One region of the Venatorbacter sp. C2-1 genome, then DNA from elsewhere that is predicted to be linked to it. Evidence: predicted binding sites of a transcription regulator. Region 1 holds the regulator's gene; each other region holds the start of a gene.

Region 1 (5,895 bases):
AATTGCGCGTAGAAGATTGTTTTGCCGGGCTATTCTTCTTCGTCAAAACGCCGGTTAATAAGATCAATCAGGGCTGCCAGTGCGTGTTCAGCATCCTGGCCTTCAGCATGGATATGTATGTTGGTGCCTTTGCTGGCGGCCAGCATCATCACCGCCATAATGCTCTTACCGTCGACCATGCGGTCGGGGTAACCGACTTTGATCTGGCAGGAATAAGCAGCGGCGGTGGAAACCAGCTTGGCGGCTGCGCGGGCGTGCAGGCCCAGCTTATTGATGATGGTGATTTCGGTGCTGGTCATCCGTATCAGTCCTGATGAATGTCGGCACTGCCCAGCTCGCGGTGGCGGACCTGAACATTGCTGTAATGATGACAGAATTCTGCCTTAAGTTGCTCTGCCAGGTAAACGGAGCGGTGCTGCCCGCCGGTGCAGCCGATGGCAATGGTCATATAGCTGCGGTTGGCATCGACAAAGGCAGGCAGCCAGCGCTGAATAAACCCGCTGATGTCCTGCTGCATTTGTCCGACCTGAGGCTCCCGGGCAAGGAAATCAATGATTGCCGGGTCGCGCCCGGTAAAGGCGCGCAGTGCCGGGTCCCAGTAAGGGTTGGGCAGGTTGCGGACATCGAATACATAATCGGCATCAATCGGGATGCCATGCTTGAAGCCGAAAGATTCAAACAGAATGGCGATGTCGGTGCTGGTTTTATCCGCCACCCGCAATTTAATCAGGCTGCGCAGCTCATGCACAGACATGCTGGTGGTATCCAGCGTCAGATCGGCAAGGTTGGCGATAGGCTCCAGCAGCAGGCGCTCTTTATCGATGGCTTCGGCCAGAGATGTGCTTTTACTGGTTAGTGGGTGCTTACGCCGGGTGGAGCTGAAGCGCTGCAGCAGCACTTCTTCGCTGGCGTCGAGATAGACGACATCCAGCTGGTATTCTTCGCTGGGTAGCTGGTGCAGTACATCGTGGATATTGTCGAAGGCATGGGGCAGGTTGCGGGCGTCAACACTGACGGCGACTTTGGCCAGTTTTTCTTCGCTTTCGGTCTGGCGGGCCAGCGCTGGCAACAAAGCGACCGGCAGGTTATCAATGCAGTAGAAGCCCAGATCTTCCAGTACGTGCAGAGCACTGGATTTTCCTGAGCCGGACCGGCCGCTGATCACCACTAAACGCATTGCTGTGCTCCTCCATTGCCCGTTGGGCTGATGTCAGCCCGGTTGTCCGCTCAGCGCCCGCTGATAAAACCGTTGCGCATCCGGCGCTTTGCGCAGTGCCTCGCGGTAGGCCGGCTCGCTGAAGTTGCGTGCCAGCATCGCCAGAACCTGCAGGTGCTGTTCAGTAGCTTCTTCGGGAACCAGCAGAGCAAACACCAGATCGACCGGCTTGCGGTCAATGGCGTCGTAATCCACCGGCTCCACCAGACGCAGCAGTACGCCCATCGCCTGGTCGCACTGCTTCAGCCGGCAGTGGGGAATGGCAATACCTTCGCCAATCCCGGTGCTGCCGAGGCGTTCACGGCTGAGTAATCGCTCGTAAATATCGTCGGCAGAGCTGTCGCTGAGTTGTTCTGCGATAAAACCTGCCAGGTACTCCAGTAATTTCTTTTTACTGGAAACCGGAGCATCTATCAGACTGCGTTCCGGTGTGAGGATATCCTCGATGCGAATGTCCATTAATCAGCCTTGTCCGTGTTGCCGCGCCACCAGTTTTTCTTTGTGTTTCAGTACCTGACGGTCGAGCTTGTCGGTCATCTGATCGATTGCAGCATACATATCATCGTGCTCAGCGCTGGCGTGCAGGTCGGCACCGCTGACGTGAATAGTCGCTTCAGCAATCATGCGCTCTTTAATAACGGTCAGGGTTACCTGGCCGTTGGTAATGTTGTCAAAGTGGCGTCCCAGCTTGGACATTTTTTCGTCTACGTACGCTTGCAGAGATTCGGTAACGTCAACGTGGTGACCGCTGATATTAATCTTCATGTCCAGACTCCTTGTTGCTGGCTTGTTGTTTTTTAAATCAATTGTTTACGTTCGTTCGAAGGCGGAATCATCATAGCCTCACGGTATTTGGCTACCGTGCGCCGTGCCACCTGAATGCCTTTTTCACCCAACACTGCGGCGATTTTGTTGTCGCTCAGCGGTTTGCGGGCATTTTCTTCAGCAATCAGTTTTTTAATCATGGCACGGATTGCGGTGGAGGAACATTCGCCGCCGCCATCGGTACTGACATGGCTGGAGAAAAAGTACTTCAGCTCGAAGATTCCGCGTGGCGTGTGCATGTATTTCTGGGTGGTTACCCGGGAAATGGTGGATTCATGCATACCAACGGCTTCGGCAATATCGTGCAGCACCAGCGGCTTCATTGCTTCTTCGCCCTGTTCGAAGAATTCAATCTGATATTCGACGATTTTGGTGGCTACTTTCAGCAGGGTTTCGTTGCGGCTTTGCAGACTTTTGATAAACCAGCGCGCTTCCTGCAGGTGGTCGCGCAAGAAGGCGTTGTCGGTGCTGTTATCGGAACGGCGTACCAGTGAGGCGTAATCGGCGTTAACGCGCAGCTTGGGGGCGATATCCGGATTCAGCTCAACCCGCCATTCGTCGCGGATATTGCGTACCAGCACATCGGGCACCACATATTCGGCCTGCTCGGCGCTGATGCCGGCACCTGGTTTGGGATTCAGTTCTTTAATCAGCCGCAGTACGGCTTTGAGGTCGTCTTCGCGCAATTTGGTTTTGCGCATCAGGGTCGGATAATCCTTGCTGCCGAGCAGTTCGATGTAATCGCGGATGACCATTTTGGCTTCGTTCAGCCAGGGCGTATCGGGTGGCAGTTGCTGCAGTTGCAGCAACAGGCATTCACGCAGGTCGCGGGCAAAAGCACCGGCCGGATCAAACTGCTGCAGGCGGTGGAGGACGGCCATGACTTCGTCTTCTTCGACGTCCAGAGCCGGGTCCATGCTTTCCAGAATGTCTTCGACGGTGGTGTGCAGATAGCCGTCGTCATCCACGCCGTCGATCAGCATCAGGGCGATCTCGCGGTCGGTATCTGACATCGGGGTCAAATTGAGTTGCCACAGCAGATGATCCTGCAGATCTTCGGTGCTGGCGTGGCGCGAGTCGTAATCGAAATCGTCGTCGATGGCGTTACTGCTGCTGCCGGAGGCAACGCTGGCGGTGGTCTGGTAAGTATCTTCCCACTGACTGTCGACCGGCAGGTCGTCGGGCAATTGCTCCTGCGACCACTGTTCATCCAGTTCCGGAGTGTCGTTGTGGCTGTCGTCCTGACTGCTGACTTCGTGGCTGCTGCTGGTGTCGTGATCGCTGTTGCGGGACAGATCGGGCAGGTCATCGTGCTCGTGTTCTTCTACTTCGAGCATCGGGTTGGAATCGAGGGCTTCCTGAATCTCCTGCTGCAGATCGAGGGTAGACAGCTGAAGCAGGCGGATGGCTTGTTGCAACTGAGGGGTCATGGTCAGGTGCTGACCCATCTTTAACTGAAGAGACGCTTTCATAAAAGTTCAGTAATCACTCAGTATCGGCATAGTCTGTGCATTATACGCCAAGCGGTAAACCTTGGAATCTTTTGTGCATCTTCCTTTGCTTTGGATCATCAGCCACTTCCCTGCAGCAGGGCTTGCCATCACAGGCGGAAATCCTCACCCAGGTACACTTTGCGTACCTGCTCGCTGGCCAATACCTGTTCAGCGGTGCCTTCGGCGATGATATGGCCACCCCCGACAATATAGGCTTTCTCACAGATAGCCAGAGTTTCCCTTACGTTGTGGTCCGTAATGAGTACGCCGATGCCACGTGCCTTGAGTTGTCGGATGATGTCCATGATGTCAGCTACAGAAATCGGGTCAACCCCGGCGAACGGCTCATCAAGCAGAATAAAGGACGGCTCAGCCGCCAGCGCGCGGGCAATCTCGACCCGGCGTCGTTCACCACCGGATAAGGCCATGCCCAGACTGCTGCGGATATGCTGAATATGAAACTCATTCAGCAGCTCTTCCAGTTTTTCCAGACGCTGTGCACGGTTGAGGTCTTTGCGGGTTTCGAGAATGGCGAGAATATTATCGGCCACACTTAATTTGCGGAAAATGGAGGCTTCCTGCGGCAGATAGCCAATGCCTTTCTGCGCCCGGCCGTGCATCGGCAGATGACTGATGTCTTCGTCGTCAATTTTGATGCGGCCTTTATCGGCCTGCACCAAATTCACAATCATGTAGAAACAGGTGGTCTTACCGGCCCCGTTGGGTCCCAGCAGGCCAACGATCTGACCGCTTTGCACAGACATGGATACATCTTTTACCACTTCCCGGCCGTTATAGCTTTTCGCCAGGTTTTCGGCTTTCAGGGTCTTCATGGCTGTTCCTGTACTGGCTTGCTGTTATCGGTGGCAGATTCTGCCGGAGCCTGTGGCTGAATTACGACTTTGATTCGTTGTTTTTCGCCATTACCACCAGTCTGGCCGGAGGTACTGGTGCCGCCGCTGGCGCTGACGGTTTCTTTGGTCATGTCATAGAGGATGCGCTCACCACTGAACAGGTTGCCGTCCTGCTGCAGTTGAGCATTGCCCTGAATGTTGACTTCACGTTGCCGGGCAAAGTAATCAATGCGCTGGCCGTGTGCTTTGGTCAGGGGTTTTCCCGGATTGATCTGTTGCTGATAGCGTGCCGGTTTTTTCGCTGTCCCTTCGGCAACGGCTTTTTCCAGTGTGCTATCGGTGCGGATAATCAGCAGGCGCTCCGATTCGATGCGCAGGGTTCCCTGGGTCAGAATCACATTGCCTTCATAAATAACAACGCCAGCCTTGCGGTCGAGCTCAGCGTGGTCAGAGAGAATGACCATTTCCTGCTGCCAGTCGTCGGGTAAGGCATAAGCAGAGGCTGCGCTGCACAGGACAAACAGGCCGGCCAGAAAACGATGATTATTGCGGAACATAGCGGCTATCCACCTGTGATTTGAATTCCATGCGCTGACGCGCGATATCCAGTGTCATACCGGTTGCATTGATATGTGTTTGCGGGCTTGTAATGGTTACCGGCTGATCAGTCTCGGCCAGTTGCTGGCGGCTGTGGTAGGTCAGGATACTGGTTTCGATCAGAATATCGTCCGCAGCGTCGGCCGGATCGAGCGGCCGGATTTCGACCTGGCCTATAAGGCGCAGCGACTGCTCGTTATCCTGTAGTGTTCCTTCGCGGGCATTGACCTGCCAGGTCTGGCCATCATCATCGTCTGACATCAGCAGCGGCCCGGTAAAGAGGGTGCTTTTCGTCTGCGGATAATGGGTTGAGCGTGCTGCAACAAAGGTTTGCTGTAATTCGCCATTACTGTCGTACTGGCGGTTGTACAGGCCTTCGCCATAGTAATCCGGTTCATGATTCTGCAGCTCACTCAGGGGGGGCGTCTGCTCCTGGGTGTAGCGATCCACTGCCAGCAGAGCCAGACCAAAGATCAGGGTCAGCAGTAACAGCAGATAACGCTTGCGCATCAGATTACGCCCGCGCGCAGCAGATCGTGCATATTGATGACGCCAACCGTGTCGTCGCCATTTTTAACGACCAGGGCGTTGATTTTGTTGTCTTCCATCAGCTTCAGCGCTTCGGCAGCGAGGGTACCTGGCGTGGTGGTTTTGCCACCGACGGTCATCACATCGGCCATGGTGGCGGTATGGATATCAACTCCGTGATCAATGGCACGACGCAGGTCACCGTCGGTGAAAATACCGGTCAGCTTGCCGTTATCCTGCACGGTGGTCATGCCCAGACCTTTGGAGGTTACAACCAGCAGGGCTTCAGACAGCGTGGCGGAAGGGGAAACCACCGGAATCTGATCGCCACTGTGCATGATGTCTTCCACTTTCAACAGCAGGCGGCGGCCAAGTGAGCCGC
Region 2 (5,895 bases), 480 kb from region 1:
CGATCACGCTGGGCTTCTGAAATTTACGGCCGACGCCGAGATTGGCGACATCCGCTTCATCAAAGCGGGTCAGGTCGTGCTGACTGTTGGCATTATCGGTAAAGATAATGGTGCCGGTATCCGGGCGGGTTTTACCGGTAATAACATCCATCATGGTGGTTTTACCGGCGCCGTTCGGGCCGATAATGGCGCGCATTTCACCCGGAGCGATGACCATGGATAACGAATTCAGCGCTTTAAAACCATCGAAGCTGACGCTGACACCATCCATATACAGCACCGCCGGGTTATCAATATGCTTTGGCGTTTGCAGGCTCATACTTTTTCTCCCTGCACAAAGTTCAGTTTATCCTGCTGCTCAGGTGCAGCCTTGCTTTGCGTTTCAGTATTCAACGCCGGCGGATTGTCTTCAGCTTCTGCCTGATATTTTTCTTTCAGCTGTGCCCATAAGCCCACCACACCTTTCGGCAGATACAGTGTGGTCAGCACAAACAAGCCACCCAGCATAAACAGCCAGAGTTCAGCAAAGGCACCGGTAAAATAGGTCTTGGCATAATTCACCAGCATGGCACCAATCACCGCACCAAACAGCGTGCCGCGGCCACCCACCGCCACCCAGATAATAATTTCAATGGAATTAATCGGCGCAAATTCACCCGGATTAATAATGCCGACCTGAGGTACGTATAAGGCTCCGGCCACACCGGCCAGCATCGACGACACCACAAAGACAAACAGCTTGTAATGCTCAACCCGGTAACCGAGGAAGCGAGCACGGGATTCCGAATCACGGATAGCCACCAGCACCCTTCCGAGTTTTGAGGTGACAATAAAGCGGCTGATTAAATAACCCAGTATTAAAGCCAGCACCGAGGCCACAAAGAGCACTGCACGGGTATTATCCGACTGCAGGCTGTAACCGAGAATATCTTTAAAGTCGGTTAAACCATTATTGCCACCAAAGCCCATATCATTGCGGAAAAACGCCAGCAACAAGGCATAGGTCAGCGCCTGGGTAATAATCGACAGATACACCCCGGTTACCCGCGAACGGAATGCCAGCGCGCCGAACACAAAAGCAAGAATGCCCGGCGCCAGCAGCACCATCAGCATGGCAAACCAGAACTGGTCAAAGCCAAGCCAGTACCATGGCAGCTCCGTCCAGTTAAGGAACACCATAAAGTCAGGCAGTTCCGGATTACCGTACACACCGCGGTCGCCAATCTGACGCATCAGATACATGCCCATGGCATAACCACCCAGCGCAAAAAACGCACCGTGGCCCAGACTTAAAATACCGCAGTAGCCCCAGATTAAATCAACCGCAATCGCCAGCAGGGCATAACACAGGTATTTGCCCAGCAGAGTCATGGTGTAGGTCGATACATGGAAGAATGAACCTTCCGGTAATAACAGATTACTGAGCGGAATAAACACCGCCATCAGCACCAGTACCAGCAGTAATTTTCGCCCTGCGGCATCGTTCATCAGCAAACGGGTTAAAGGGCCGAATTGTTTTGTCTGTGTCATATCCATGCCCCTTAACCGTTATCCACAGCACGGCCTTTGAGCGCGAATAATCCGCGTGGCCGTTTTTGGATAAACAGAATGATAAATACCAGCACCATAATTTTTGCCAGAACAGCACCGGCTAATGGTTCGAAGATTTTATTGGCCACACCCAGCGTCATAGCGCCGACCAGCGTGCCCCATAAATTGCCAACACCACCGAAGACCACAACCATAAAGGAATCGATAATATACGCCTGCCCCAGATTCGGGCCGACGTTGGTCAGCTGTGATAAGGCCACGCCGGCAATCCCGGCAATACCGGAACCCAGACCAAAGGTCAGCGCATCGACCCAGCCGGTTTTAATCCCCATTGAGCTGGCCATCGGCCGGTTCATGGTGACCGCACGCATCTGCAGACCAAACAAGGTGCGCTTTAATACCAGTGCCAATACCGCCAGCACCATCAGGCTGAAAATAATGATGTACAGACGGTTCCAGGTCAGCTCCAGCGCCGGGTTAATCATAAAAGTACCGGCCATCCAGTCTGGCGTGGCCACTTCACGGTTTAACGGACTGAAAATCGAACGCACAGCCTGCTGCAGAATCAGACTGATACCAAAGGTCGCCAATAAGGTTTCCAGCGGACGGCCATATAAATGGCGGATCACGCTGCGTTCAATCAGCACGCCAACTAACCCACTGACCAGAAATGCCGCAGGCACGGCCACGACCAGCGATAAGCCGATATGCTCCGGCATCAGCAACTGCACCACATAGGTGGTATAGGCACCGAGCATAATCATTTCGCCGTGGGCCATATTAATAACGCCCATCACGCCGAACGTGATGGCCAGACCAATAGCTGCCAGCAGCAAGACCGCGCCCAGCGCCAGACCAAAATACAGATTCTCGATATAGCCATTAATGCTGACCAGTTTTTCGATATCGGTCAGCGTGGTTTGCGCCAGCTGGTATTCATTTTTACGTGACAGTTTTTCTTCATCACTGAAACTGCGGATAAATTCACTCAGTCCGGCACGCACTTCCGGATACAGTGCACCACCCAATGCGGTAAGCCCCTCAATCCGCTCTTCAGTCTGATCGGCTTTCAGTTGCATCAGCGCGCGTACCAGGTGCAGAACCTCAGCCACAGAATTGTCAGTTTCCCGCTGCAGTGCCTGATCAATAAATGCCCGGTCGATATCATCACTGCTTTTCAGCAGATTTTGTGCAGCCGCCATGCGCTGTGATTTATGCTTCGATGAAATCTGTGCGCGGGAAATCAGGCTGCGTAATGCAACCCGCAATGAATTATTAACGCCAATTTTTTTAATATCGCGCTTACCCAGCCCGGTGACGGCTTGCAGGGTAAAGGCGTCCTGCGCACTGTCCGGCTCACCGGAACTGTCGACCAGTAACAATTGCCCGTTGCTTTTAACGTAATACAGGCGGCTGTCGAGTAATGCCTGCAAAATAACAATGGCCTGATCATCTTCAGCCAGTGCAATCTGCTCGGCCAGCGCCGCTTTTTCTTTATAGTTTGCACTGATTAACTGCTGACTGAGCTCGGCCAGAGAAGGCTGAGTATCAGCATTGTTTGCCAGTAGATTATGGCTGGCAGAAAGTAATAAGACGGCGAAAAAAACACGTCTGAATAATGTGAACATGGGAACATCCTGTTGGAAAGGAACTGCACGCCTGCGCAGCGTTATATTAACGCCGGCAAACGTGCAGCGGATCGGGCTTACTCGGCCGCTACGGCGCCACCACAGGTTTTGGTTGCTGTGTTATAGTTGCCGCAGTTGATTGGTGCAGTCCAGTCAGAGATCAGGTTTTTGCTTTCAGGCAGGTAGTCAGTCCAGGCATCACCCGGTACCACACCTTCAGTCTGCCAAACGATATCAAACTGGCCATCTTCCTGAATTTCGCCAATCAGTACCGGCTTGGACAGGTGGTGATTTTTATTCATCACCGCCATACCACCGGTCAGGTTAGGAACAGAAATACCGATCATGGCATCCTGTACTTTACTAACATCTGCTGTACCGGCTTTTTCCACCGCTTTGGTCCACATATTGAAACCGATATAGGTTGCTTCCATCGGATCGTTGGTTACGCGTTTATCGTCTTTGGTAAAGCTGTGCCATTGTTTGATAAAGGCATCGTTCTCTTTACCATCAGCGCTCATAAAGTAGTTCCAGGCGGCCAGGTGACCAACCAGAGGCTTGGTATCGAAACCAGACAGTTCTTCTTCACCTACCGAGAAGGCAACCACCGGAATGTCTTCCGCGCTTACACCCTGGTTCGCCAGTTCTTTATAGAAAGGAACGTTGGCATCACCATTAATGGTGGAAACCACTGCGGTTTTAACACCGGCGCTGCCGAATTTTTTAATGTCAGAGACAATGGTCTGCCAGTCAGAATGACCGAACGGTGTGTAATTAATCATGATGTCTTTAGCAGCAACACCTTTCGACTTCAGATAGCTTTCCAGAATTTTATTGGTGGTACGTGGATAAACGTAGTCGGTACCGGCCAGAACCCAGCGCTTAACGCCAACGTCATTCATCAGATAATCAACGGCCGGAATAGCCTGCTGGTTAGGCGCCGCACCGGTATAGAAAACATTTTTTGAAGACTCTTCACCTTCATACTGAACCGGGTAGAACAGCAGACCGTTCAGCTCTTCTACAACAGGTAAAACAGACTTACGGGAAACGGAAGTCCAGCAGCCGAAAATCACATCGACCTTATCTTTCTCCAGCAGCTCACGGGTTTTTTCCGCAAATAAAGGCCAGTTAGAGGCAGGGTCGACCACCACAGCTTCCAGTTGCTTGCCCAGCAAACCGCCTTTTTTATTCTGCTCTTCCACCATCATCAGCACGGTGTCTTTCAGCGTGGTTTCAGAAATGGCCATGGTGCCGGATAATGAATGCAGAACACCGACCTTAATGGTGTCGGCGGCATTGGCAAGACTGATACCAGCAGCCAGAGTGGTCATCGCCAGAACTTTGGTCGCTTTTGACAGCGTGTTTAATCCCAGTTTTTTCATCTTGAGTCCGTCCTTAATGTACTTTGATTTTATCCGGAGTCCGATTACTGCTGATCAGCTCCATTTATGAGTTAGCATTCCCTGTAGAGCAAAGCCTGTACCAACTTATAACCAATTGTTTTTTAAGAGTTTTCAGCCAGCAAGGTGCCATATACAGGAATAAACCCGCATTACCGAAAATTCACGCACCGTTATTGCTCAGCTGCTTTTAAATATTCACTGCATTGGTGCAGGCCGGATAAATCATTAATCTGCTCTGATATTAATGTTGTAGCGGCTCTTCGCTGCCTGAATGCGGTGCAGGGTAATATGGCGCACGGTATTTTTACTGACATCGATATGCTGGCTGAGAAAACCGGCCGCTTCTTCTGCGTTGCCACTCAGCATTAAATTCAGAATATGAGAGTGCTCATCATAGGTCGCTGTAATACGCCCCTGCTGGGTGAAATCCAGCCGGCGGATAATGCGCAGACGTTCACACACCATACGGTGAATCGCCGCCATTTCCTGATTGCCGCTGAGCTCCAGCAGAGCAAAATGAAAGTCTTCATCCATCTCTGCCAGCAGCGAACTGTCGTTCAGCCGTTGGCCTTCATGGCAGCACCAAAGCGTCAGCAAGCCGGCCAGCTGTTCTTTAAGACCGGCGCGCCCACATAGGCGTTTTACCGCAGCCACTTCGAGCAGGGTGCGAACGTCGTATAAGTCTTCAAAATAACGGAAATCAAAGGGCCGGACCTGCCAGCCACTGCGGAAATGCACCTGCACAAACCCATCGCGCTCCAGCCGGTACAGTGCTTCACGTACCGGAGTACGACTGGCCTGCATACGCCTGGCAATTTCGTTCTCACTGAAGCGATCACCGGGCAGCAACTGGAAATCGAAGATATCGTTTTTCAGTTGCTGATAAATCCGCTCGGCCAGATTCAGCGGGCGCTTTTTTTCTTCAGTATCCGTTGGATACATGCTTAATTTCCGCTCTGGGATTTCAGATGAGCGATATACGCACGCCAGCCAGCAAACCCGCTGATATGGGTTGCACTGGCCACCGCTTCCGGTTCACAGATAAAGCCTTTTACCAGGCGGCCATCGGCTAACTCCAGCGTGCCGATTCCCAGGGGCTGTGGAATTTCCGCAACAAAACTGCCGAAAGCGGCAACGTCCATTCGCCACAATTCGACAATGATTTCATGCCCTGTTTCAGAGCCACTATTCAGTAATGCATCATTAATGCGCACCAGGCCTGGCTTTGGCGGCACTGTATTGGCCAGGGCATAAAGCTGATATTTTTTTGCACTCAGCGTTTGCTCCAGCAATATTGCATCACGGCTGGT
Region 3 (5,895 bases), 990 kb from region 1:
TGTTATGGATTGGTATGCTCTGAGTCGCGCTCTGATGTTTCGTCTGAATGGTGAAACCTCCCACGAACTGGGACTGGATATGATGGGGGCCAGCGAACGCCTTGGACTCTTGCAGTTTCTGGCGCCTCAGGTTGCATCTTTGCCAACAACCGTTGCCGGTATTGAATTCCCTAATCCGGTCGGTTTAGCCGCGGGTCTGGATAAAAACGGCGATTATATCGATGCTTTTGCCCGTCTGGGTTTTGGTTTTATCGAAATCGGTACCGTCACTCCGCGTCCGCAGCCGGGTAATCCTAAGCCGCGCCTGTTCCGTATTCCTGAACGTCAGGCCATCATCAACCGTATGGGCTTCAACAACAAAGGCGTTGATCATCTGGTTGAGCGGGTAAAAGCGGCAAAATACCGTGGTGTGCTGGGGATTAATATCGGTAAAAACTTCGATACAGCCGTCGAAGACGCGACTTCTGACTACCTGATCTGCCTCGATAAGGTGTATCAGCATGCGACCTATATCACCGTGAATATTTCCTCGCCGAATACTCCGGGGCTGCGTACCCTGCAGTTCGGCGATTCGCTGAAACAGCTGCTGGAGCCGATTAAAGCCCGTCAGCTGGAGCTGGCCAAAGAATTCGGTTACAAGCCGGTGTTCGTCAAAATTGCACCGGATATGGAAGAAGACGACGTGGCGCTGGTGGCTGAAACCTTTGTTAACAGCGGTATCGATGGTGTGATCGCCACTAATACCACGCTGTCGCGTGAAGGTGTGCAGGGCCTGCGCTACGGCAATGAAGCCGGTGGCCTGAGTGGCGCGCCACTGGAGGATCTGGCAACCGAGACCGTTGAGCACCTGTGTCAGGCGCTGGCCGGTAAACTGCCGGTGATTGGTGTGGGCGGTATTCTCGACGGTGAAGGTGCTGCAGAAAAGATCAAAGCCGGTGCGTCGCTGGTGCAGATTTACTCCGGCTTTATTTACCGTGGGCCGGAGCTGATCCGCGAAGCAGTGGATGCACTGGCCGATTTACGTACACAGGGCTGAGTTTGCCCGGGCAGGTACGGCGTTTAAGCAAAAAAAGCCCTGCTTATCGCAGGGCTTTGCTTCCCTGAAGAGGAAGCGTGCACAACGGGCATTAAGCCCTGGAGAACGTCATACGGCCATTTTATGAATGCCAGAAACGCCGGTGTAACCATCCCAGTGGTCGGCACGACCGGAACGCCAACCTGCAAGCCAGGAGTCTCGTTGTGGTCCTATGGGTGCAAGATCTTTTGAACGGCGCTCAACGCCAGCGCGATAACCACGTGCAAAAGCTCTTTCCTGCATGTCGCGTTTCTGTTTTTTCATAGAAAGCTTCCTCGCTAAAGTTATTTGCTCGACGGCCAGAACAACTGGTTGAATCACTGACCGAACCCCTGTTGTACCTCAGGCTGGTGAGGAATGTTAATTATTTATTACTTCTAAGCGTCACTATTCTTACAGCCACAGGCTATTTGACGAAACGGGTTTTCTCATCATGCAAAATGAAACAACAGCAACAACCATGACCTGGCTGGCGGCTTGTCCGAAAGGTATCGAATCCCTGTTGGCGGATGAAATCAGGCACTTGGGCGGTGAAGTTGAACGTGAAACACACCTTGGTGTGATCTGGCGCGGCGACCTGACGCTGGCCTATCGCTTTTGTTTATGGAGCCGTCTGGCGAGCCGCCTGCTGCTGCCTTTGAATGAAAGTCAGGTAGACAATGTCGACGAAATGTACGAAGCGGCCCGTTCTGTCGAATGGCCAGCCATCTTTGCCGTGGGAGCGACCTTCCGCATCGATTTTCACGGCCGTACTGATTACCTCAACAATACGCAGTTTGGCGCGCAAAAGATCAAAGACGCCATTGTTGACCGCTTCCGTGAGGACACCGGCGCCCGCCCGTCGGTGGATAAAGACGGCGATGTCCGTATTGAAGCGCAGCTGCGCAAAGGCAAACTTAATCTGTATTACAACTTCAGTGGCGACAGTCTGCACCGTCGTGGTTACCGTCTGCAGCCTGGTAAGGCGCCATTAAAAGAAAATCTGGCGGCTGCGGTACTGATCCGTGCCGGCTGGCCTGCACTGGCGGCAGAAGGTAAGCATCTTATTGACCCAATGTGTGGTTCCGGCACCCTGCTGATTGAAGCGGGCATGATGGCCGCCGACATTGCACCGGGTCTGAACCGCCAGAAGTGGGGCTTTGAAGGTTGGCTGGGCCATACCCGGTCACTGTGGCTGGCCGAGGTCGAACAGGCGCGTTTGCGCCGTACCGCGGGGCTTAATGCCATGCACAGCCGCCTGTACGGTTTTGATATTGATGCCGATCAGCTGGCGGCCGCCCATCAGAACCTGAGCCGCTCTCCGCTGGCCGGTAAGATTCACCTGGAACGCCGTGCGATTGAGCAGCTGCGGGTGCAGAACGAAGTGATTGAAGAGGGCGGTCTGGTGGTCTGTAACCCGCCTTATGGTGAGCGCCTGAGCGAACTGCCACAGCTGGCGCCGCTGTATCAGCAATTCCACGATGCCACCATGCGCCTGCCACAATGGCAGCTGGCGGTGTTTACCGGTAATACCGATCTGGCCAAGAGCATCCGTCGTCCGCTGGATAAGCAATATCGCCTGATGAACGGGCAGATCGCTACCCGCTTACTGGTATTCGGTGCTGCCGACGAGCGCTCAGCACAGCCACAGGGCAGTATGATCCGTGGTCCGGTTGAAGCCTTTGCCAACCGTCTGAAAAAGAATATGAAACCACTGCAGAAATGGGCCAGGCGCGAAAATGTTGAATGTTATCGCCTGTACGATGCCGATCTGCCGGAATACGCGGTGGCGGTCGATCTGTATGGCGACTGGCTGCATGTGCAGGAATATGTGCCGCCGAAGTCCATCGACGAAGCCAAAGCAGAACGCCGTCTGCTGGATGTGCTGGCCGTTCTGCCTGAGGTGACCGGTATTCCGGCGCAGCAGATCGTCCTCAAGCGCCGTGAACGTCAGGCCGGCAAGCGCCAGTACGAAAAGCAGAACACCGAACAGCGTTTTATGCCGGTGCGTGAAGGTAATGTGCAGGTGCTGGTGAATCTGAAAGATTATCTGGATACCGGTCTGTTCCTCGATCACCGTCCGACCCGCCTGCAGATTGCCGGGCTGGCTTCTGGCAAGCGCTTCCTGAATCTGTTCTGTTATACCGCCACTGCCAGTGTGCACGCGGCGGTGGCCGGAGCGCATTGCACCAGCGTTGATATGTCGCGCACCTACCTTAACTGGGGCAAAGAGAACTTCCTGCTGAATGGTATCAAACCGGAACAGCACGAATTTATTCAGGCCGACTGTATACAGTGGCTGCGCGATTGTAATGAGCGCTATGACCTGATCTTTATGGACCCGCCGACGTTTTCTAACTCCAAGCGGATGGAAGGGGTGCTGGATATTCAGCGCGATCATGTAATGTTGGTCGAACAGGCCATGCGCTGTCTGAATCCGGGTGGGCTGCTGATTTTCTCCAATAACCTGCGACGCTTTGATCTGGATATGGATGCACTAAAAGAGTTCACAATAAAAGATGTGAGCGCAAAATCGGTGCCGTTTGATTACGGGCGTCGTCCGAATATTCACCATTGTTTCCACATCACCCATCCTGCCTGACGTTGTATGCACGCATTCAGGGCGCGTGAGTGCTGAATGCGTGCGCAATTCTCACACTTTGTTCCGGCTTTGTCAGGCAATCCTGACAAAGTTGGTACGGAACCTGCTAAAACCCTGACTTATTGGATTGTTGCGCACCACTCTGGTGTCCATTTTTCCAGCCGGCACTCTCATGAAGCATCGCAACTCCGGTTGTTGATCAACTGATCTGAGTGAGCCGTTTTTATCAGCAAGAACCCAGCGAATTAAAGTGAGGACACAACGTGGAAACTATTGACGTTAACAGCATCAACAGCGCCGTTGAGACTTTGATGCAAAGCGCCAACACCATGTTTATTCTGCTCGGTGCCATTATGGTACTGGCAATGCACGCCGGCTTCGCCTTTCTGGAAGTCGGTACCGTACGCCATAAAAACCAGGTCAATGCTCTGGTAAAAATCATCACCGATTTTGGTGTGTCGACACTGGCGTACTTTTTCATCGGTTATCAGATTGCCTATGGGGCGAACTTCTTCAGCGGCGCCAGCGAACTGGTAGCGAATAATGGTTACGACCTGGTGAAGTTCTTCTTCCTGCTGACCTTTGCTGCGGCGATTCCGGCCATTGTGTCCGGTGGTATTGCCGAACGTGCAAAGTTCTACCCGATTCTGATTGCTTCTGCCCTGACGGTAGCTTTCGTATATCCGTTCTTTGAAGGCATGATCTGGAACGGTAACTACGGCTTCCAGGGCTGGCTGGAAAACAGCTTTGGTGCTCCGTTTCACGACTTTGCCGGCTCCGTGGTGGTTCACGCCGTCGGTGGCTGGATAGCCTTTGCCGCAGTTGTGTTGCTGGGTTCCCGTCGTGGCCGCTACCGTGATGGCCGTGTGGTGGCTTTTGCGCCTTCCAACATTCCGTTTCTGGCCCTGGGTGCGTGGATTCTGGCGGTGGGCTGGTTCGGCTTTAACGTGATGTCTGCCCAGACTCTGGATGGAATTTCTGGTCTGGTAGCGGTTAACAGCCTGATGGCAATGGTTGGCGGTACAGTGGTTGCCATGATTGTCGGCAAAAAAGACCCGGGCTTTATTCATAACGGTCCGCTGGCGGGTCTGGTGGCGGTATGTGCCGGTTCTGACCTGATGCATCCGATTGGTGCATTGATTGTTGGTGGTGTGGCCGGTGCGTTGTTCGTTTTCGTATTCACCCTGGCGCAGAATAAATTCCCTAAATTCGATGACGTATTGGGTGTATGGCCACTGCATGGTCTGTGTGGTGCCTGGGGCGGTATTGCCGCCGGTATTTTCGGTGCAGAAGCGCTTGGTGGTTTGGGTGGCGTAAGCTTTATGTCACAGCTGCTGGGCACGGTTGCCGGCATCCTGGTGGCAATGATTGGCGGTTTTGTGGTCTACGGTATTGTTAAAGCCATCTCCGGCATCCGTCTGGATGAAGAAGAAGAGTTTAATGGTGCTGACCTGTCGATTCACAAAATTGTTTCGACCAGCGAAGACTGATCACTTCTTTTCATTGCTTCTCACAACAAAAAAGCCGCAGGGAAATCTGCGGCTTTTTTATTTCTGCAGCGGCTGCCTGAATCTGAGCATAAGGGCTGATGAACGTAGTAATAAAGCACTTGTTACGGAGAGCGTTTGCTATCACGCAGTCAGTGAATAGTCGTACTTTTTCGTCTTTACATTTTTGACAGTTCCTGAGTGCCTTACTAGGGTTAGATGTGTTCATCATCTGGATTCTGATTTATGGCGTCGCCGGCGTTTTTCCACCCAGGTTCATCCTTAAAGGATGTTTTACCTTTACCGTTGCTTTCGTTGTTGCTCGGTCTTCCGGTTATTCTTTTACTTGTTTATCAGCATTGGATTACGGCATTCCTTTTGACGGCTGCTGACGTTATTGCTGTGCTCTGGCTGCAAAAAAAACAAAGAACGATTTCTCTGCAGCAGCAGACCGCCAATGAGGATCATAAGCCTGATTATCAGGCGATGTTTGCCGAAGAACATCAGGCTCTGAGTGATATTCTGCCGATATGGATTCGCCTGCAGGGACTGGCCAGTGAGCAGATTGAAACCAATATTACCGATCTGGCGGGCCGCTTTGACAATATTTATTTCCGTCTTCAGCAATCGGTAGATACGGCCGAAGATGCAGTGTCCGGCTTACATGGTAATGATGGTATTCGTCAGGTTGTACAGGAATCTGATCAAAAGCTGGGCGACATAATCCGTTTAATCGAGCAAAGCATTGAAAG
Region 4 (5,895 bases), 970 kb from region 1:
ACGCAGGCCTTCGATTTCGGCATCGGCGGCACGCTGTTCAGCCATATGGGCTTCGAACTGGGTCTGATGCTCGGCGATTTTCAGCTCGCGAACGCGGTAATCGGCATCCAGCGCCTGCCACTTCAGGGCCTGCAGTTGTGCCTTTTTTTCGCGTTCCTGGGTTTTTAATTCTTTGTATTTTTCTGCCGCCTGGGCCTGACGCTGCAGATGGGATAACTGCCGCTCCAGTTCCTGACGGATATCCTGCAGGCGCTCGAGGTTTTCATGGGTGCGGCGCATGCGGTTTTCGGTTTCGCGGCGGCGCTCTTTGTATTTGGAAATACCGGCCGCTTCTTCCACATACACCCGCAGCTCTTCCGGTTTGGCTTCGATCAGGCGCGAGATCATGCCCTGCTCGATAATGGCGTAGGAGCGCGGACCAAGGCCGGTGCCGAGGAAGATGTCGGTGATGTCTTTACGGCGGCATTTGGTTCCGTTCAGGAAATAGGTCGACTGACCATCGCGGGTCACCTGACGACGCAGACTGACTTCGGCATAACCGGCATATTCACCACGCAGGGTGCCGTCACTGTTATCGAATATCAGATCGACACTGGCTTTGCTGACCGGTTTACGCTCGGACGAACCGTTAAAAATAACGTCGGTCATGGCATCGCCACGCAGGTATTTGGCTGAGCTTTCGCCCATTACCCAGCGCACCGCATCGATGGTGTTGGATTTACCACAACCGTTAGGGCCAACGATGCCGGTCATATTGGTGCTGAACGGCACGGTGGTCGGGTCAACAAAGGATTTAAAGCCCGCCAGTTTGATGGCTTTCAAGCGCATGTTCAGGCCTCCTCAGCCATCGCTGCCAGTACCAGTTCGCGCTGGTGCTGGCCATAGTTCTGTAGTAATCCCGGCAGGGCCCGCAGGTTGCGTTTTAACACGGCATCCATCAAACCGGCAAAAAAGCGCGCGGCGTACTCCGTTTCCTGCGGCGAGCGGCGGATCGCCAGCGCATAGGTGCGATGCAACGCCGGTTGCAAGTCTTCCAGTACTTCCGCCAGATACTGATTACCGGCGATAGCAAATGCCATGCGCATAAGAACAAAACCGGATTCAACAAAGGCGACTTTGTCTTCGCTTTGCTGCAGTTCCTGAATAATCTGCACTTGCGCCAGCAACGGCCGGATATTGTTATCGGTCCAGTTTTCCGCAACCCGCTGTGCCAGCATCGTCAGCAGGTCGATGTACAGATCGTACAGGCTGTTAACGCCCTGTTCGGTCAGCGTGGTCACCACGGCCCCACGGCGCGGCAGAATATCAATCAGATGGCGGCTTTCGAGTATCAGCAGGGCTTCACGCACCGAGCCACGGCTGACTTCCAGCTCACTGACCACACGGGTTTCCTGAATACGCTCACCGGATGTCAGCTGCCCCTGAATAATACGTTGCGCCAGATAGCGGGCAATCTGTTCGGAAAGGCTTTCAGGCGCAGAAAAACTCATGGGGGTCTGTTCCATACTGATAAAAAAACCGGCGGCGATATTAGCACAGAATGCTGCACAACCGGGCTATGCCATAGCGTCTGTAGCGCATTCCTGCGTCCGGTGATGCCCATCCTGCCAACATTGACAACGGATCACCCGAAATGACGCAATTGCCTGTACCACCAACTCCCGCTCCGCTGCAGACTGACCGCAAATGACCAGAGAATAAGACGGATATCACCGCAAGATTGTCCGACAATCCTACAAACAATAACAACAAACCCCATGAGGAGATGTCGATGTCTGAACAAGCACCAGGCTCACGCATGCTGACGTTTAAAAAATACGCCTATCTGCTGGTCGTGGTTCCGCCATTGCTGCTGCCACTGTCGCAATGGCTGTGGCAAAACATCGGTTACGCCAATCTGCTCGCCTTCTTTCCGCTGCTGTTTGTTTACGGCATTGTCCCCATCCTTGACCACATTATTGGCCAGGACCCGGTGAATCCGGATGAAACACGGGAAGTGCCGAAGCTGTCGGAAGAGCGTTTTTACCGCCTGCTGACGCTGCTGTGCCTGCCGATGCAGCTGGCGGTTCTGTTTTATGCCGGACACGTTTTTGTAAGCGCAGAGCTGAACTGGGTCGGACAACTCGGCTGGTTACTTTCTCTCGGCACTGTGGGCGCCATTGTCGCCATTAATGTCGGTCATGAACTGATTCATAAAGACCCCAGACTTGAGCAATGGGCCGGTGGTCTGTTACTGGCCTGCGTTTCTTATGGTGGCTTTAAGGTTGAGCACGTACGCGGCCATCATGTGCATGTTTCAACACCGGCCGATGCTTCTTCTTCACGCTACGGTCAGAGCCTGTATCAGTTTTTGCCCCATGCTTATCTGCACAACTTTCTCAATGCCTGGAAACTGGAAGCCAAACGTCTGCGTCATAAAGGCCACTCGCCGTTCAGCTGGCGTAATGAACTGATCTGGTGGTATGGCTTCAGCCTTTTACTGGCAGCAATATGTGGAGCTTTGTGGGGCTGGATGGGGGTGTTTTTCTTTGCTGCCCAGAGCTTCTTTGCCTTCAGCCTGCTGGAAGTGATCAACTACGTTGAACACTACGGCCTGCACCGCCGCAAGCTGGACAATGGCCGTTACGAGCGTCCGGATATCGAACACTCCTGGAACAGCAACTACCTGCTCACCAATCTGTTCCTGTTCCAGCTGCAGCGTCACTCCGATCACCACGCTTATCCGAAGCGTCGCTATCAGGTACTGCGCCATCACGATGTCAGCCCACAGCTGCCCAGTGGTTACGCCACCATGGTGGTGCTGGCCCTGATTCCGCCACTGTGGTTTAAGGTAATGAACCCCCGCGTTGAAGGTTACTACAAAGGTGAAGAGCATCAGCTGCAAGGCAGCTGACAGACAGCCCCTGAACAGGACACCGGCTCAGTACAACGCCAGACCCGCCGTGGCAACAATGATCAGCAGCATCAGCAGCAGTTGCCACGGCTTTACTTTCTCACCGAACAACCACACGCCCCAGCAGGCCGCACCGATAATGCCGACGCCACGTTTAACGGTTTCAACAATGCCCGGATGAATCTCCGTTACCGCCAGCCACTGGCCGCTGACCGCCAGCACAAACACCAGTAAAGCCAGCGCCATTAATCCCCATGGGCCGGAATAACGCGGCACAGACAAACGATCACGGCGGCGTAATGAATCAACGCTATAGGCCAGCAATAACACCAGACACATGCCGGCACTCTGAATCAGGCCGTGAAAAAAGACCGTGGCCGATGTCAGTGCCACCTTGTCAAAGACAATGCCCGTTCCCCAGCACAGAGCGACGACCAGCATCAGCCCCAAACCCGCACCGGCTTCTTTTGGCCTGAGCAATAAATTCCAGCCCGAATGCAGCAGAAAAATCGCCACGACAATACTCAGCATCGCCAGCAGCTGTAAGCCACTCAGTTGCTCACCCAGCAGCCACAGGCTGAGCAGGGCCGCCACTACCGGTGTAAACGACAGCACCGGCACCAGCAAGGCGATACGGCCGACACTGAGTGCTTTGATATAGCAGACACTGGCCAATGCTGATACCAACAGCGACACCAACCCCGGAAGCCAGTAACCCGCCTCCGGCAGTGACGCCCCCTGAGACAACCACAACAACAGATACAGCGGAGTAACGCCGGCACTGAGCCAGATAGCCAGAGTCAGCGGCTGTGCATGAGCCGTCAGTTTTTTGCGCGCCAGATCGAACAGTGACCAGGCCAGCGCAGATAACAACATAAACGACATAGCAGTCCCGGTGATGATAAATAAAACCATCTTACGTGTTCACCGGACCGACGTCAGCGTCCTGCTGAAAATGAATCAGGACGATGCACCCTGTTTTTTTATTGCGCAAAAAAGGGGCAATAAAAAAAGATAACAACCCGGCCAGACGCTGAAAACCCGGATAAATGCCAGCGGGCAGCAAAAAAATAAAACTGGCACAGCTCCTGCTGAACATATTGCATTCCACATCAACGGCGATATGGAACACAACCTGAATTTCCGGATAACGGCGTCCACTCCGCTTGCATACTGCAGCCGGATGGGTCGCCGTTTTTTATTTCCGGACAGCTGTTGAGCAATTTCTTAAACGTTAATGAGGTAATGCTATGTCCTATCTGATGCCTGCCGAGTTTGCCACCAAGATGGTAGATGCCGGTGAAGCTAAAATTTATATGTCGACCCGCGATACCCTGGTACGCGCTTTTATGGCCGGTGCCATTCTCGCTCTGGCGGCGGTTTTTGCCGTCAGCGTTGCCGTGGCAACCGGTTCACATCTGATTGGTTCCATTCTGTTTCCCGTTGGTTTCTGCATGCTTTATCTGATGGGCTTTGATCTGCTCACCGGTGTATTTATGCTGACGCCTCTGGCCTGGCTGGATCGTCGCCCCGGTGTTACCTGGGGGCAGATTCTGCGTAACTGGGGACTGGTTTTTCTCGGTAATTTCGGTGGCGCGTTAACCGTCGCCTTTTTAATGTCCTTTATTTTTACCTACGGCTACAACACCGATGGCGGTGCTATTGCTGAAAAAGTCGCTCATATTGGTGAAGCCCGCACCCTGGGCTATGCCGAATACGGTGCTGCCGGCTGGTTCACCATTTTTATCCGCGGCATGCTGTGTAACTGGATGGTTTCTATGGGTGTTGTCGGCGCCATGATTTCCACTAATGTCAGCGGTAAAGTGATCGCCATGTGGATGCCGATTATGCTGTTCTTTTTTATGGGCTTTGAACATTCCGTTGTAAATATGTTTCTGTTTCCGTTTGGCCTGATTATGGGCGGTGAATTTTCGGTAATGGATTATTTTATCTGGAATGAAATTCCAACCGCATTGGGTAACCTGGTGGGTGGTCTGGCCTTTACCGGTTTAACCCTGTACGCCACCCACGTCCGTACTGCGAAAAAACGTGCGCTGATGTCAGCACCGACCCAGACTCAGCCACAGATGTAAATTCTGGGCTTTATAAAGCTCAGGTCATAAACACCAGCCATAAACCCTGGCCATAAACCCTGGCAATGCTTGCCGGGGTTTTATGGCTGACAGCCTGCAGCGATGATTTATGTCCTCTCTCCGTATTCAGCTTGGCCAGTATTCCTGCGCCGGACGCAAAGCCGTTAATCAGGATTTTCACGGCGCCTGCCTTGCCGATAATCTGCAGAAAGAACGCAAAGGCATTGCCATTGCCCTGGCGGACGGCATCAGCAGCAGTAACGTCAGCCAGATTGCCAGCGCCGCTGCCGTTAAAAGTTTTCTTGAAGATTATTACTGCACACCCGATGTCTGGAGTGTGCGTAAATCGGCGCAGCGGGTTATTCAGGCCAGTAATTCCTGGCTTTACAGTCAGACGCGGCGCAGTCAGTACGCCTGGGAGCGGGATAAAGGCTATATCTGCACTTTTTCGGCGCTGATTCTGAAATCCACTCAGGCGCATATTTTTCATTGCGGTGACTGCCGCGTTTATCATCTGCAGGGACACTCGCTGGAGCAATTAACCCAGGATCACCGGGTACAGATTTCTGCCGAACAAAGCTATTTAGCCCGCGCGCTGGGCATGGATCAGCAGCTGGATATTGATTACCACAACATGCCACTGACTGCCGGCGATGTTTTTATTCTCGCCACCGATGGCCTGTATGAGTTTGTCAGCCACGGACAAATCACAGCAGCCATTACAAAGGCACTGAAAATTCACAGCGACAACAGTCTCGAACTCTGTGCACAACAACTTGCTGAACTGGCTCTGAGTCAGGGCAGCGACGACAATATCAGCATTCAGCTGGCTTATATTGCCTCTCTGCCCGATACCAACATTAATGAATGGCAGCAGCAATTACAGCAGCTGACGTTACCGCCGGCACT

Evidence for each region. The regulator sigma-54, encoded in region 1, starts transcription at its own class of promoters, with help from an activator protein. The targets are predictions, from matches to a motif close to TGGCACNNNNNTTGCTNT.
Region 2: the regulator sigma-54 is predicted to act here: its motif matches at 4,650-4,667, upstream of urtA (urea ABC transporter substrate-binding protein).
Region 3: the regulator sigma-54 is predicted to act here: its motif matches at 3,749-3,766, upstream of MT343_RS07375 (ammonium transporter).
Region 4: the regulator sigma-54 is predicted to act here: its motif matches at 3,971-3,988, upstream of MT343_RS07270 (formate/nitrite transporter family protein).

Annotation. Positions count from the first base shown of each region.
Region 1 covers NZ_CP094879.1:654,533-660,427, forward strand. Annotated here, with positions in the region: gene MT343_RS02870 (HPr family phosphocarrier protein) at 30-299, opposite strand; gene rapZ (RNase adapter RapZ) at 305-1,177, opposite strand; gene ptsN (PTS IIA-like nitrogen regulatory protein PtsN) at 1,211-1,675, opposite strand; gene hpf (ribosome hibernation-promoting factor, HPF/YfiA family) at 1,679-1,981, opposite strand; gene MT343_RS02890 (RNA polymerase factor sigma-54) at 2,014-3,513, opposite strand; gene lptB (LPS export ABC transporter ATP-binding protein) at 3,642-4,367, opposite strand; gene lptA (lipopolysaccharide transport periplasmic protein LptA) at 4,364-4,945, opposite strand; gene lptC (LPS export ABC transporter periplasmic protein LptC) at 4,932-5,495, opposite strand; gene MT343_RS02910 (KpsF/GutQ family sugar-phosphate isomerase) at 5,495-5,895, opposite strand, start outside.
Region 2 covers NZ_CP094879.1:170,682-176,576, reverse strand. Annotated here, with positions in the region: gene urtD (urea ABC transporter ATP-binding protein UrtD) at 1-319, opposite strand, end outside; gene urtC (urea ABC transporter permease subunit UrtC) at 316-1,530, opposite strand; gene urtB (urea ABC transporter permease subunit UrtB) at 1,542-3,179, opposite strand; gene urtA (urea ABC transporter substrate-binding protein) at 3,257-4,513, opposite strand; gene MT343_RS00715 (GntR family transcriptional regulator) at 4,811-5,527, opposite strand; gene atzF (allophanate hydrolase) at 5,530-5,895, opposite strand, start outside.
Region 3 covers NZ_CP094879.1:1,649,414-1,655,308, forward strand. Annotated here, with positions in the region: gene MT343_RS07360 (quinone-dependent dihydroorotate dehydrogenase) at 5-1,036, shown strand; gene rmf (ribosome modulation factor) at 1,145-1,339, opposite strand; gene rlmKL (bifunctional 23S rRNA (guanine(2069)-N(7))-methyltransferase RlmK/23S rRNA (guanine(2445)-N(2))-methyltransferase RlmL) at 1,509-3,656, shown strand; gene MT343_RS07375 (ammonium transporter) at 3,968-5,146, shown strand; gene MT343_RS19655 (methyl-accepting chemotaxis protein) at 5,522-5,895, shown strand, end outside.
Region 4 covers NZ_CP094879.1:1,620,582-1,626,476, reverse strand. Annotated here, with positions in the region: gene smc (chromosome segregation protein SMC) at 1-828, opposite strand, end outside; gene MT343_RS07285 (GntR family transcriptional regulator) at 831-1,490, opposite strand; gene MT343_RS07280 (alkane 1-monooxygenase) at 1,772-2,893, shown strand; gene MT343_RS07275 (DMT family transporter) at 2,921-3,778, opposite strand; gene MT343_RS07270 (formate/nitrite transporter family protein) at 4,144-4,986, shown strand; gene MT343_RS07265 (bifunctional protein-serine/threonine kinase/phosphatase) at 5,096-5,895, shown strand, end outside.